One region of the Streptomyces sp. NPDC046909 genome, then DNA from elsewhere that is predicted to be linked to it. Evidence: riboswitches for the same ligand, from Rfam matches in the RefSeq annotation. Region 1 holds a riboswitch; each other region holds the start of a gene.

Region 1 (2,254 bases):
TTGCGGTCCGTCGTCAGACGTTCACGCCGTGCGAGCGCAGGTAGGCGACGGGGTCGATGTCCGAGCCGTACTCCGCGGTCGTGCGGGCCTCGAAGTGCAGATGCGGTCCGGTGACGTTGCCGGTCGCGCCGGAGAGGCCGATCTGCTGGCCCGGGGTGACCGTCTGGCCCACCGAGACGCCGATGGACGACAGGTGGCCGTACTGGGTGTACGTGCCGTCGTTCATCTTGATCACGATGTTGTTGCCGTACGAACCGCCCCAGCCCGCCTCCACGACGGTGCCGGAGCCGACCGCGTGGACGGAGGTGCCGCTGGCCGCGTGGAAGTCGACGCCGGTGTGGCTGCCGGAGGACCAGACGGCGCCGCCCGCCTTGTAGCCGGTGGAGATGTACGAGCCCGAGATCGGGGCGACGTAGCTGTTGAGGCGCTTGCGCTCGGCGGCCGCGCGGGCGGCGCGCTCCTTGGCCTTGCGCTCCTTCTCGGCCTTGGCGGCGGCCTTCTTGCGCGCGGCCTCCTCGGCCTTCTTCTGCGCGGCCTCCTTGGCGGCCTGCTCCTGGGCCTCGGCCTGCGCGTCGATCTGGTCGGCGACCGAGTCGCCGATGGTGATGACCGGGATGAGGCCGGTCTGCTCGGCCGCGGGCTCCGCGGCGAGGGCCGGGGCGGCGAGGGTGCCGATGACGCCGGTGGTGGTGAGGGCCGCGATCCCCGCCGCGCGGGCGGTGGAGCGCTTCATCCGGCTCGGGGCACGGTGCTTCCCGGTGGCGCGCGTGAACGCCATGTAGTGGCTGGTCCTTTCCTTCCTTCTCGCCTACCGGGTTAGCTGACGGGTTCGGAGCAGGAAGGTCTCCTACGGACCCCCTCGCGACACGCGCGGGCGTCCGATTCACCCCAGGGACTGCACAAGTGGGTCCCCGGCTCCCCTGGCTCGCGCCGTACGGGGACTCGGCGATGACTGTCCGGTGCCGCGGACGCGGCGCAGTGCCTGACGGACAGCCCGGACGACGCTAAGGGGGGCCACTTTCAATCCCCAAACGGATGACGCAGTTTGTAGCGCATCCCACAGGGCAAACAGGCAACCAGCCTTCAATTCGGACATTGAGGGGCCCTGGTGACGCTTCAGTCACCAGGGCCCCTTCACGCGCGCGTGCCGCTACTCGGCCGTGACGACCGTGACTTCGCCGATGCCGAGAGCCTCGACCGGCTCCTTGATGGCGGAGGCGTCGCCCACCAGGATCGTCACCAGACGGTCCACCGGGAAGGCGTTGACGGCCGCCGCGGTGGCCTCGACGGTGCCGGTCGCGGCGAGCTGCCGGTACAGCGTGGCCTGGTAGTCGTCGGGCAGGAACTGCTCGACCTGGTCGGCCAGGGTGCTCGCGACGGCCGCCGCCGTCTCGTACTTGAGCGGCGCCACACCGACGAGGTTCTGCACGGCGACGTCGCGCTCGGCGTCGGTGAGCCCCTCCGCGGCGAGGGTGCGCAGCACCTTCCACAGGTCGTCCAGGGCGGGACCGGTGTTCGGGGTGTCGACGGAGCCGCTGATGGCGAGCATCGCGGCACCGCTGCCGTCGGGCGCGGACCTGAGGACCTGCCCGAACGAGCGCACGCCGTAGGTGTAGCCCTTCTCCTCGCGCAGGACGCGGTCCAGGCGGGAGGTGAGGGTGCCGCCGAGGCAGTAGGTGCCGAGCACCTGCGCGGCCCACACGCGGTCGTGCCGGTCGGCGCCGATCCGGCCGATCAGCAGCTGCGTCTGGACGGCGCCGGGGCGGTCCACGATGACGACACGGCCGGTGTCGTCGGCGGTGATCGGCGGCACCGGGCGCGGCTGGGCTGGGGAGCCGGTCCAGGAGCCGAGGGTGTCGCCGAGCAGCGCGTCGAGGTCGATGCCGGTGAGGTCGCCGACGACCACGACGGTGCCGGTGGCGGGGCGGACGTGCTTCTCGTAGAAGGCGCGTACGGCCGCCGAGTCGATGTTCCGGACGGTGTCCTCGGTGCCCTGGCGCGGGCGGGACATGCGCAGGTCCGCCGGGAACAGGGTCCGGGAGAGCTCCTTGGCGGCCCGGCGGGACGGGTTGGCCAGCTCGTGCGGGATCTCGTCGAGGCGGTTGGTGACGAGGCGTTCGACCTCGCTGTCCGCGAACGCGGGCGCCCTGAGGGCGTCGGCCAGCAGACCGAGCCCCTTGGCCAGCCGGGACGCCGGGACTTCCAGGCTCAGACGGACGCCCGGGTGGTCGGCGTGCGCGTCGAGGGTGGCACC
Region 2 (2,254 bases), on a different contig from region 1:
CGAGATGGTCCGCATGCTGCTCGCCCAGATCGCCGGTGAGGACACGGCCGGAGTGGTCCTTCCGACGGAACTGGTGGTGCGCGATTCCACTTGAGCGCGCAACCGGAGCACCGGTCAACGCATGTGAAGGCTGCGCCCGTCCGGTTCGCGTCGAGTCGCCGGGGGATTCCATCCGTATTCTCTGATCATGGCCGCACCCACCGCATATTCGCTCATCGCCACTGACCTGGACGGAACCCTCCTCCGGGGTGACGACACGCTCTCCGACCGGTCGCTCGCCGCGCTCGCGCGGGTGGCGGAGGCAGGCGCCCGGCATCTGGTGGTGACCGGCCGGCCGGCCCCGAGAGTGCGACCACTCCTCGACGACCTCGGCAGCACGGGGCTCGCGGTGTGCGGACAGGGCGCGCAGGTGTACGACGCCGGCGCGGACCGTCTGCTGTGGTCGGTCACCCTGGACCGGGAGCTGGCCGAGACCGCGCTCGGCAAGATCGAGGCCGAGGTCGGCCAGGTGTACGCCGCCGTCGACCAGGACGGCGTCGAGGGGCTCACGCTCATCGAACCGGGCTATCTGATGCCGCACCCGACCCTCCCGGCTGTACGGGTCGACCGGCGCGACGACCTGTGGTGCGAGCCGATCAGCAAGGTGCTGCTGCGCCATCCCACGCTGTCCGACGACGAGTTGGCGGCGACCGCGCGCGGAGTCGTCGGTTCCCTCGCGACGGTCACGATGTCGGGTCCCGGCACCGTCGAACTCCAGCCATGCGGCATCACCAAGGCGACGGGTCTCGCCCTGGCCGCCGAGTACCTCGGCCTCGGCCCGGACCGGACCATCGCCTTCGGGGACATGCCCAACGACATCCCCATGTTCGACTGGGCGGCCCACGGCGTCGCGATGGCGAACGCCCACCCCGAACTCAAGGCCGTGGCCGACGAGGTGACCTTGTCCAACGAGGACGACGGCATCGCCGTCGTCCTCGAAAGACTCTTCGGCAGCCCTGGGCAGAGCCTTTGTACGGGCCCTTAGTAGGCGCCCCACACGTTGTCGATGGACCCGTACCGCTGCGCCGCGTAGTTGCAGGCCGCGGTGATGTTGGCGACCGGGTCGTACGGGTCCCACGAGGTGTTGGCCACGTGGTACGCCTGGAAGGTCGGGTCGATCACCTGGAGCAGGCCCTTGGACGGGGTGCCCGCGGCCGCGTTGGAGTCCCAGCCGTTGATGGCGTACGGGTTGCCCGAGGACTCCCGGATGACATTGCGGTAGATGCCGTCGTACGTGCCCGGGATGCCGTTCTGCGCCATGACCTGGAGGGAGGCGCGGATCCAGCCGTCGAGGGTGTCGGAGTAGCCGAGCGAGGTCGCGGAGACCGTGCCGGTGGTGGCCGCGGAGGCGCTGGTCGCGCCGATGACGGGGAAGGCGAGCGCGGCGACGGCGGCACCGGTGACGGCGAGTTTGCGGGACAGGCGCATGGCGAAGTTCCTCTCCGGCGCCTGCGAGGTGAGCTGTCGGGTTCGGGCGGGAGATGCCCGGCCACACCGGAGAAGGCATGGCTTCACCCCGAGCCGTACCGGTGGGCCGTAATGGCACCGGTGCGGCGACTTACCTTGGGTCCCCCGCTCCTGCCGTACGTGTTCTCGTGAGTGAGTGAGCGGTATCAGGGCGGCGGCAGGATTCGGCGTCCGCCCTGGGCCGGGAACGTATGCGATCGCACATGTCCGGAACAAGTACCGGATTCACACATCACACCCGTTGATCATGGTGTGCGGCTTATGGGGCGCTGAATTCCGGGGGTGACGGGTGTGGCGAAGTGAGGCAAGTCACCGCGAAGCGCAAGAGGTGCAAAACGGTCAAGAATGCCCAACTGGCAACTAACCGGCCGTCCGTGGAATCCGCCGCTCCCACGTCCGGTGGAAGACCACCTCGCCGCCCTCCGCGCAGATCACCTCGTTGAAGGTGAGGAACTCAGCCGCCTCACAGGTGATCTCCGAGCGGGTCCGCACCGTGGTGTCCCACGCCAGCTCCGGCCGGTGCAGCCGGATCGACCACTCCGAGCGGGCCCGCGCCGACAGCGGGTCCGTCTCGTCGATCGTGTACGTCTCCAGCGCGTCCTCGGTGAACTCCAGACCGTCGGGGTACACGCGCGTGCCGCCGTATCGCGGATCGACCTCCAGCCGCCACTCACCCTTGGCGACATCGCGTACGACGAGGCGCTCGGGGCGCGGTTCGTCGAGAGTGACCGGGAAGGCCACGCCCAGC
Region 3 (2,254 bases), on a different contig from region 1:
TCGGCCGGTTTCACTCCGCTCGCGCCCGTCTCGATCCGGCTCACCTTGGACTGGTGCCAGCCCGCCAGCCGGGCCGCCTCACCACTGGTGAGCCCCGCACCCGTGCGCAACGCACGCAGTTCGGCGCCCAGTTTCCGGCGGCGTACCGCGGGACCGTGCTGCATGGGCTACTCCTTACTCCTTACGGGCCGCTCAAATACGGTTTTCCGTCGGAGAGTTCACCGCTTCGAGCGACAGATATATGCATATCTTGGTGGATCGGCACCGTGACGGGCCTGGTAATGGCAGTCTGGCGGCGAAGCACCAGTCCGGGACCGTACTCGAACCATCCGCTCCGTGTCGGACTGCGGTCCCGTGGGAAAGGGACGACGTCGCCATGGCAGACCATCTGGAAGCATCCGTCACTCTGCCGAGCGATCCCGCCTCGGTCTCCGCGGCCCGCACCTATGTCATCGGCACCCTGGCGGAATGGGGTCTGCCGGCGGACACCGAGGTGGCGGAGACGATCCGGCTCATCGTCTCCGAACTCGCCACCAACGCCGTACAGCACACCTTCGGGCAGTCACCCACCTTCACGGTGGACATCCATCTCGACCGTGACGAACAACTGCGCATCGGCGTCACCGACAGCCACCCCCGCTTCCCCAAACGCCTGCCGGCCGCTGTCCAGCAGGACAACGGCCGAGGCATGGTCATCATTCGGTGGCTCACCGCCGAGTGCGGCGGAAAACTGAGAGTGCGGCCCACGCGCGAGGGGGGCAAGACGGTTTCCATCGAACTGCCTTGGACCGTCCCGGCGGAGCCGGTGTCAGCGGCGGGGCAGCAGGAACCGTAGGCGGGGCGCTACGGCGGCCCCGCGAGGGTGGCGGCGGGTCAGGTCGCCGTCACCCCCGCGGGATCGGGTCACTTGACCCGGCCGTACCAGACGCTCTTCGTCCAGATCTTCTCCAGCTTCACGACCTCCCCGGTCTTCGGGGAGTGCCAGATCTTCCCCTTCCCCGCGTAAATACCGACGTGGTACACGTTCGACCCCGAGTGGAAGAACACGAGGTCTCCGGCCTTGCGGCTGCCGGAGGAGATGTGGCGGGTCTTGTTGTACTGCTGGGCCGCCGTACGAGGCAGTTTTTTGCCGGCCTTCTTGTACGAGTAGAGCGTGAGCCCCGAGCAGTCGAAGCGGTGCGGCCCCGCGGCGCCGTACTTGTACGGGGAGCCCTTTTTGGAGGCCGCTACCTGGAGTGCCTTCGTCGCCGGTGTCGCGGCCTCGGCATCGGACGCGAGGCCCGGGACCACGAGGGAGCCGCCCACTGCGGCGAGGGTGAGAGCCGAAGCCGTACCGGCTCGGGCCATCAGCGACGGGACACGATTGAGCGCAGTCATGCGCAACCCTTCGTCAGCCGCCTGTGAAGGATGACCTGTCGGATTCGGGCTGGCGAAGTTGCCCGGCCGCAAACTGCGGCTTCACCCCAAGGGCTGCTCGGAACGGCCGATGAAGGCTGCTCCGGCGACCCGTCGTGCTTGGGTCCTCCACTCCTGCCGATCCACTCCTGTCGACTCGGTCATCCGGGCGGCGGCAGGACTCGGCGTCCACCCGGACCGCCCCGCCGCTGTGGCGGGGGCTTGTCGTCAGACAGGGATCTTCACGCACTCAATGCCGAAAAACCCAATGGAATCGGGGATTTGTGTTGTTACTCACCACTCACCCGTTCGGGTGGACACTCGTCTGTTCGAGGGACTGTCCAGGGGTCCGAGGACGCCCGGACCAGCATCGGAGGCACTCATTCCGGACTCGGGCTACGCGCGTCGCGCAAGCCTGACGGCCCAGTCGAAGGAGAGGCGTCTACTCCGAATGGGGGTACGTCATTTGGTCCGTTTCAACCCCGGTCCGGACACTGCGGCGGCAGGGCGACCCGCGCGGTGCGCCGCTCGCCGTCGAGCACCCGCAGCGCCTGCGCCAGGGTCGCGGCGTGCACCTCGGTCTCGCCGCGCTGATGCATCGTCGCCAGCGCGTCGCGCAGTGCGGCCGCCTTGGCCACGAGCGCCTGGGCGGCCCGCAGTCCGCGGTAGGTGTCGCCGTGGTGCGCCGGGTTGATACGGCCCAGCAGATCGACCACGTCGAGATAACGGTCGATCAACTCGCCCTCGGCGCGCGTCAGGGCGGGCAGCGGTGGGAGTTCGGGTGGGAGCACCGGCCCCTCACCGCCCGGTGGGCGGCGCGGCGGTGGCCTTCCGGCTGGGGATGATCCGGTCCACCAGC

What was found. A riboswitch is a leader RNA that binds a small molecule or an ion and turns the genes downstream of it on or off. The one in region 1 is predicted to bind cyclic di-AMP.
Positions count from the first base shown of each region.
Region 2: it holds a riboswitch for cyclic di-AMP, as region 1 does, so the genes downstream of both, ABZ928_RS43250 (transglycosylase SLT domain-containing protein) here and ABZ928_RS41015 (M23 family metallopeptidase) in region 1, are expected to answer to the same signal.
Region 3: it holds a riboswitch for cyclic di-AMP, as region 1 does, so the genes downstream of both, ABZ928_RS29635 (C40 family peptidase) here and ABZ928_RS41015 (M23 family metallopeptidase) in region 1, are expected to answer to the same signal.

Region 1 covers NZ_JBEYXC010000017.1:32,568-34,821, forward strand. Annotated here, with positions in the region: gene ABZ928_RS41015 (M23 family metallopeptidase) at 14-778, opposite strand; cyclic di-AMP (ydaO/yuaA leader) riboswitch at 791-958, opposite strand; gene ABZ928_RS41020 (pitrilysin family protein) at 1,151-2,254, opposite strand, start outside.
Region 2 covers NZ_JBEYXC010000019.1:20,171-22,424, reverse strand. Annotated here, with positions in the region: gene ABZ928_RS43260 (LacI family DNA-binding transcriptional regulator) at 1-94, shown strand, start outside; gene ABZ928_RS43255 (HAD family hydrolase) at 188-1,024, shown strand; gene ABZ928_RS43250 (transglycosylase SLT domain-containing protein) at 1,021-1,467, opposite strand; cyclic di-AMP (ydaO/yuaA leader) riboswitch at 1,473-1,659, opposite strand; gene ABZ928_RS43245 (CocE/NonD family hydrolase) at 1,867-2,254, opposite strand, start outside.
Region 3 covers NZ_JBEYXC010000009.1:305,277-307,530, reverse strand. Annotated here, with positions in the region: gene ABZ928_RS29645 (helix-turn-helix transcriptional regulator) at 1-164, opposite strand, end outside; gene ABZ928_RS29640 (ATP-binding protein) at 377-835, shown strand; gene ABZ928_RS29635 (C40 family peptidase) at 904-1,377, opposite strand; cyclic di-AMP (ydaO/yuaA leader) riboswitch at 1,381-1,593, opposite strand; gene ABZ928_RS29630 (hypothetical protein) at 1,872-2,186, opposite strand; gene ABZ928_RS29625 (ATP-dependent Clp protease proteolytic subunit) at 2,194-2,254, opposite strand, start outside.